2 linked regions of the Prochlorococcus marinus XMU1405 genome follow. The main gene of each other region encodes a partner of the protein of the gene in region 2 in a complex. Links are inferred from orthologs where the notes say so. Each region holds a gene or a part of one and is shown on either strand. Other genes may lie near its edges.

The links. The genes of interacting proteins can lie anywhere in the genome.
Region 1: the proteins of mnmG (region 2) and mnmE are in contact, whole or in part, in a solved structure (PDB 9HIP), measured with the Escherichia coli proteins. The link is inferred for Prochlorococcus marinus XMU1405 from one-to-one orthologs.

What each region holds. Positions count from the first base shown.
Region 1 is NZ_JAAORF010000001.1:183,116-186,036, forward strand. What follows is about bases 95-2,921. They hold mnmE (tRNA uridine-5-carboxymethylaminomethyl(34) synthesis GTPase MnmE), read right to left. Parts: upstream 2,286-2,921; coding sequence 903-2,285; downstream 95-902. Other genes in these bases: nadC (carboxylating nicotinate-nucleotide diphosphorylase), read right to left, coding at 95-820; HA148_RS01010 (DUF2062 domain-containing protein), read left to right, coding at 2,352-2,795; HA148_RS01015 (RelA/SpoT family protein), read right to left, coding at 2,814-2,921. Outside these bases: more of nadC, read right to left, coding at 1-94. UniProt on the Escherichia coli protein: Exhibits a very high intrinsic GTPase hydrolysis rate. Involved in the addition of a carboxymethylaminomethyl (cmnm) group at the wobble position (U34) of certain tRNAs, forming tRNA-cmnm(5)s(2)U34.
Region 2 is NZ_JAAORF010000003.1:602,028-606,267, forward strand. The notes cover bases 713-3,659. They hold mnmG (tRNA uridine-5-carboxymethylaminomethyl(34) synthesis enzyme MnmG), read left to right. Parts: upstream 713-1,175; coding sequence 1,176-3,143; downstream 3,144-3,659. Other genes in these bases: dnaB (replicative DNA helicase), read left to right, coding at 713-1,163; HA148_RS09325 (chorismate lyase), read left to right, coding at 3,192-3,659. In the rest of the region: more of dnaB, read left to right, coding at 1-712; more of HA148_RS09325, read left to right, coding at 3,660-3,767; HA148_RS09330 (RNA helicase), read right to left, coding at 3,747-4,240. UniProt on the Escherichia coli protein: NAD-binding protein involved in the addition of a carboxymethylaminomethyl (cmnm) group at the wobble position (U34) of certain tRNAs, forming tRNA-cmnm(5)s(2)U34.

The DNA.
Region 1 (2,921 bases), on a different replicon or contig from region 2:
TTGAAGAACTTGTTGAAATCAAATCAATACCTTTTATTAGATATTTACTAATTTCTTGAGGGTTTATTCCAGAAACTTCTATTATCAAATTTTTATTGACTTCTTTTTGTAGACTATTAATTGATAACTCTCTTAATTCTTGAACGTTTTTTTTGATTATTTCAGGACTAAGTTCATCTAATAAGACACTATCCGCTCCTGCTAATACTGCTTCTTTTGCCTGATCGATATTCTCAGCTTCAATTATAATATGAGTTGTAAAAGGCGAATTTAGGCGAATATTTTGTACTGCATTCTTAAGATTATCTGTCCATGCAATATGATTTTCTTTGATCATAGCAGCATCGTATAATCCCATTCTATGATTCACGCCACCTCCGCATTTGAATGCATATTTTTCAAATATTCTTAAGCCAGGAGTCGTTTTCCTAGTATCTGCTAATTTTATATTTGTGCCTTCTAATTTATCTGTAAGATTCTTTGTATATGTTGATATTCCAGATAAATGCATTGCGATATTTAAGCTGATCCTTTCACTAGCGAGTAAACTTTTTGAAGGCCCATATATTTCTAAGAGTTTTTGATCTTTAACAAATTTATCTCCATCAGAGATATTAAATTTTGGACTGATTTTTAAATCAATTTTTCTAAAAATTTCTTTTATAATTTCAACCCCGCAGAATATACCCTCTTCTTTTGCAATCCAATATGCATTACCATTCTCTTCTGTAATAGAGGAACTTGTAAGATCTCCCCTACCTATATCTTCATCGATCCAATTATCAATGATTTTACTTATTATTGGAGTATTTAAATCCACTAAACTAAGAAATAATTAATTAATAAAAATTAAACTGAAGTTAGAGAATCAACTATATATCACTATGTAATTTAACTCAAATTTATTTACCAATACAAAACTTAGAAAAAATATTATCTAGAAGTTCCTCAGTTAATTCTTGACCAGTTATTTTAGATAAGTTTTGAATTCCATCTCTCAGCTCAATTGATAACAAATCAAATGGCAATTTATTTTTAATTATTTCATCAGTATCATTTAAATTAGATAAGCAAGCAGACAAATTTGTTAGATGTCTTTCGTTTAAAAATATATTGATATTTTCTACTTGTTTTAATCCGCATTTTTTTATAATTGTGTTTATTAATAATCTTTCACCATCATTATTCTTAATACTCATAAGAATTGTGTTTTTTAACTCATTTGAATTAATATTTTTGCAATCAATTAAATCTTTTTTATTGCCCAAAATAGTAATTAATTTTTCTTTAGGAATTTCTTGTATTATTTTTTTGTCTTCTTCATTAAATCCTTCTTCAAGACTATAAATATAAATTATAAAATCTGACTCTTTTATTTTCCCAAAACTTTTTTTAATTCCAATACTTTCAATTTGTTCATGAGTTTCTCTTATGCCAGCAGTATCAATTATTTTCATTGGAATATCATTAATAGTTAAATTAACTTCAATAACATCTCTAGTTGTTCCAGGAATATTAGTTACGATTGCTTTCTCTTTTTTTGCAAGCAAATTTAATAAAGAGCTTTTACCAACATTTGTTTTACCTATAAGCGCAATGGATATTCCATTGTGAATATATGAATTTCTTTTTGCATTTTCTATAAGTAATTCTATTTTTTCTTTGACTTTTTTAATGTTTTTTAGATATTTGGTGTAATCAAAATCTGTGAAGTCTTCTTCAAAATCAACTCTCGCTTCTATTTCGCAAAGTTGATTTATAAGGTCATTTTTAATATCATCAATTTTTTTCTTTATTTCTCCTTGAACCCCGCTAAAAGCTAACTCTGCTGATCTGGTATTGCTTGCATTAATTAATTGATTAATCGACTCGGCTTGAGTAAGGTCTATTTTTCCATTAAGAAAAGCTCTTTGACTAAATTCTCCTGGGTTTGCAAGTCTAACTCTAGAATTACTAGATAATAATATCTTTAAAACTTTATTTACTATGATAATTCCGCCATGGCAATGAAGTTCAACTACATCCTCTCCTGTGAAGCTATTTGGGGATTTCATCACTAAAATTAAAACCTCATCTATAAATTTATTTTTTTTATTTTCCTGAATAAAACCACGAAAAACCCTATGTGATTCCCATGCATATTTAGATTTAGTTTGAACAATCTTTTTGCAAGAATTTATTGCGTCTTTCCCTGATACTCTTATTATCGCAACTCCTCCCTTCCCAATACTTATAGCTGAAGCAATTGCTGCTATCGTATCTTCTGTAGTAACTATCGAATCCATTTCTCGCTTTGTTATGGATAATTAAGTAAGATTATCAAGAATTTAATTTTGAAATTTTCTTTCTGAATGAGATTTAAAAGAGATATTACCAATAAGAAAATTCTATCATTATTTAGGAGTCAGAATGGAAGTCCTTTCTTTAATGCTAAAGGTTTAGCTATAGGGGTATTTAGTGGTTGCTTTCCATTTTTTGGTTTTCAGACTTTAATGGGAGTATTTTTTGCGAAAATAGCTAAGGGAAATATTGTTCTAGCTGCAATTGGTACCTGGATCAGCAACCCTTTTACTTATATTCCACTTTATTATTTTAACTATAAAGTTGGTTCGATTTTTTTAAATAATCCTTCTAATAAAATTCTTGAAAAAAGTTTAGTTATTGATGACTTATGGAAACAAGGTAGAATTTTTTCCTTAAAATTACTCTTAGGTTCATCTTGTGTAGGTATTTTATTAGCTTTGATTTGCGGCAGTATTGTTTTCTTTATCTACAAGATAAAAATTAAAAGATAGATTGATCTGATTTTAAAATTAACTTTGTCCAACTCTGGCGATATCTAAAACATCTGCCATCGATTTAATTTGTTCAATTGTTTTGTGAAGTTGATTATAACTTTCAAGACCTACACAAAGATTTAT
Region 2 (4,240 bases):
TAATGTTGCATACCCAGGGAAAACCAACTGATTTAACATCAATGAGTGCTTGGTTAGCAGATAATGGATCATTAGAAAAAATTGGAGGAAACAGCAAACTGGTAGAACTCGTTGAAAATGTTTCCTCTACAGCTTCCATAGAACAAGTTGCTAATTTAATTAACGACAAATTCATGAGAAGGCAACTTATTAGATCTGGAAATGAAGTGGTTCAACTAGGTTTTGATCAAACTCAAGATACTAATGAAGTTCTAGATAAAGCAGAGCAAAAAATATTTGAAATCAGTCAAGAAAAACCTTCAAAAGGTCTGACTCAAGCAGCTGAAATCCTTACAAGTACTTTCAATGAAATAGAGTCAAGATCATTAGGTACTTCAGTAGCTGGAATTCCTGTAAATTTCTACGATCTTGATGCGATGACTCAAGGTTTTCAAAGAAGTGATTTAATAATTGTTGCTGGAAGACCTTCAATGGGGAAAACTTCAATGGTTCTTAATCTAGCTAAAAATGTTGCACAATCTCAAGATTTACCTGTGTGTGTATTTAGCCTTGAAATGAGTAAAGAACAGTTGACATATAGACTGCTCTCTATGGAAGTGGGAATCGAAAGTGGCAGGCTAAGAACAGGAAGATTACAGCAAGATGAATGGCCATTACTCGGAGAAGGTATCAATTCATTAGGTCAATTACCAATATTTATAGATGATAAGCCTAACTTAAGTGTTCTAGAGATGAGATCTCTGTGCAGAAGATTAATAGCTGAACAAAAAAAAGAACTTGGATTAATTGTGATTGATTATCTGCAGTTAATGGAAGGATCAACCCCTGATAATAGAGTGCAAGAACTTTCACGAATAACAAGAGGTCTTAAAAGCATGGCCAGAGAATTAAAAGTACCAGTAGTAGCTTTATCTCAGCTAAGTAGAGGGGTTGAGTCTAGAACAAATAAAAGACCAATGTTAAGCGATCTAAGAGAATCAGGATCTATTGAACAAGACGCAGATTTAGTATTAATGATTTACAGAGATGAATACTATAATCCGGAGACTGAAGATAGAGGAATTACAGAAATCATTGTCACTAAACATAGAAATGGACCCGTAGGAACTGTTAAATTATTATTTGAACCTCAATTTACGAGATTTAGGAATTTAGCTAACTAAATCGATCCTAAAATGCAAGATCATCAATCAACAAATGAATCTTTTGACATCATCGTTATTGGAGGAGGACATGCAGGATGCGAAGCCGCTATAACAACAGCAAAATTAGGTTTTTCTACTGCCTTATTTACAATTAATCTAGATAGAATTGCCTGGCAACCCTGTAACCCTGCGGTTGGAGGCCCAGCAAAAAGTCAGTTGGTTCATGAAGTTGATGCATTAGGTGGAATTATTGGTAAATTAGCCGATGAGACAGCTATTCAAAAAAGAATATTAAATGCAAGTAGAGGCCCAGCTGTATGGGCGTTAAGAGCTCAGACAGATAAAAGAGAATACTCAAAAAGAATGATTGAAATACTACAAAATACAGATAATTTATCTTTAAAAGAAGCAATGATTACTGAACTGGATATTGCAAAAACTGAACAAATTGGATTGAACTCAAAAAAAATCATAAAAAAAAGAATACAGGGTGTAAAAACATTCTTTGGTAGTTACTATTCAGCGAAATCAGTTATCATCACAGCTGGTACGTTCTTAGAAGGCAAAATATGGATAGGGAATAAATCTATGTCAGCAGGTAGGTCGGGCGAACAAGCAGCACAAGGTCTCACTCAAAACTTGCACGAAATTGGTATTAAAACAGAACGTTTAAAAACAGGAACTCCAGCAAGAGTTGACAAAAAAAGTATCATTTTTGATGAATTAGATATTCAACCTAGTACTGCAGCTGATAAATATTTTTCGTTTGACCCAGATATAAAAAATAATATGCCCCAAGTTAGTTGTCATATCACTAGAACTACTTCTAAAACACATCAACTCATTAGAGATAATTTACATTTAACTCCCATTTACGGCGGTTTTATTGATAGTAAAGGTCCAAGATATTGTCCCTCTATTGAAGATAAAATCGTTAAATTTGCCGATAAAGAATCACATCAAATTTTCTTAGAACCAGAAGGAATTAATACCCCTGAAATATATGTACAAGGATTTTCAACAGGTTTACCCGAAAATATTCAATTAGAACTTTTAAGAACCTTACCTGGATTAAGTGAATGTAAAATGTTGCGACCAGCATATGCTGTGGAGTACGACTATATTCCTGCAACACAGCTCCAAACATCTCTCGAAACGAAAGAAATTGAATATTTATTTAGCGCAGGACAAATTAATGGGACTACTGGTTATGAAGAAGCAGCAGCACAAGGGTTAGTTGCAGGAGTCAATGCGACAAGAAAATTAAACAAAAAAGACCCAATAATCTTCACTAGAGAAAGCAGTTATATTGGAACAATGATCAATGATTTAATTACCAAAGATCTCAAAGAACCATATAGAGTTCTCACTAGTAGGAGTGAATATAGGTTAACTCTTAGAGGAGATAATGCGGATAGGAGATTAACGCCATTAGGTTATCAAATAGGACTAATTAATGAGAAAAGATGGTCGGTCTATCAAGAAAAAATGAAATTCCTCGAGGAAGAGAAATTAAGATTAAATAATACTCGTTTAAAAAATACCGATGAAATATCAAAAAAAATAGAATTAGAAACGGGATCAAAAATCAAAGGCTCAACAACTTTGAAAGAACTCTTAAAAAGACCAAATTTTCATTATTCAGATCTAATTAAATATAATTTGAATAAAAAAAATCTAGGTCCTTCAATACAAGAAGGTGTTGAAATAGATATTAAATACGAGGGTTACCTTAAAAGACAAAAAAACAACATAGAACAAATAAATCGTCAAAGATGTAAATCTCTGCCTCAAGAAATAAATTATGAAAAGATAGAGACATTATCTTTAGAAGCTAGAGAAAATTTGAATAAGATAAAGCCAAAAAATTTTGGTGATGCCTCAAAAATTCCTGGAGTAAGCAAAGCTGATTTAACTGCATTACTTGTTTGGCTAAAAATAAGAGAAATTAAAAAAGAAAAGGCAAATATTTTTATCGAAAAAAAGTTATCATCTTAAAAGGATTCCTTCTGAGCACTGAATAATAAACTTTTTAAATCACCAAATATTTTATGGGAAGAAAAAGCCTCCTCTTTTTTAGTGAAAAATTCACTCCCAAAAATATCTGGTCCATGGAAATTAATGTTGCTTGGGGATGGAAGTCCAACTAGACATTTACAGCTTTTAACTAATCAAGAGACAAAAATTAAGTTAATTTCAATGCGAGTTGATCCTCTATTCATTGAAGAAGGTCCTAAAGAATTAAATCAATTAAATGGACCTTTAATTAGAAGACAAGTATGGATTAAAAACAATAATAAAAACCTAGCATGGGCTGAAAGTTGGTGGAATGAAGAACAAGTGAATGAAAATTTAAAAGCCAAAGAAGAACCAATTTGGAAGAATTTGACGCAAGACAGATCAGAATTGTTTAGAGAAGTTGACCGAATTTCACTTGTTAATTCAAATTGGTTAGAGGATCAATTTTGTTTTAAAGGTCCATTCTGGTCAAGAAATTATAGATTTTTTCGAGACAAAAAGCCCTTAACAGTTATTAGAGAAGTATTCAATCCACATTTAGAAAGTTTATTAGGCTATTCAGGAATTAAAGAATTTACGAAACTATACTCTTCTTCTTCTTGATCTGGGAAGATTTCTTGATTTTGATTGAACTTGTTGGTTTGATTGAACTCTCGAAGTATTATTCTCTTTTTCTGAATCTCTTTGCCATCTTTCAACTTTGAAATCCATCTCATCTGGCCAATCTTCGTCCTTACTCTCTCTCACATAAGGTAATTTTTTTTGCTCAGTTGTATCTATATTTTTTGGTTGCCTTAAAGATATTGCTTCTAAAGGTCTTTTTGAGTACTGTTTAGCTGATTCATAAGAATTTGATTCTCTAGAAAATGTCTTAATATCGCTGTTATCATCATAAAAATTCTCATCATTCCAATCATCATTATCTTCATCAAAAAATAAATCCACTTTTTCAGATACCCATCTTCCTACTTTTTTCACACTCTTACTTGTTATTCCTTGAAAATCTGAGTTCCTTCTTTTTCCTGGTCTAGCACCAGATACTCCATCAACAAATTGCCTTCCAGTTTCGAAAATTT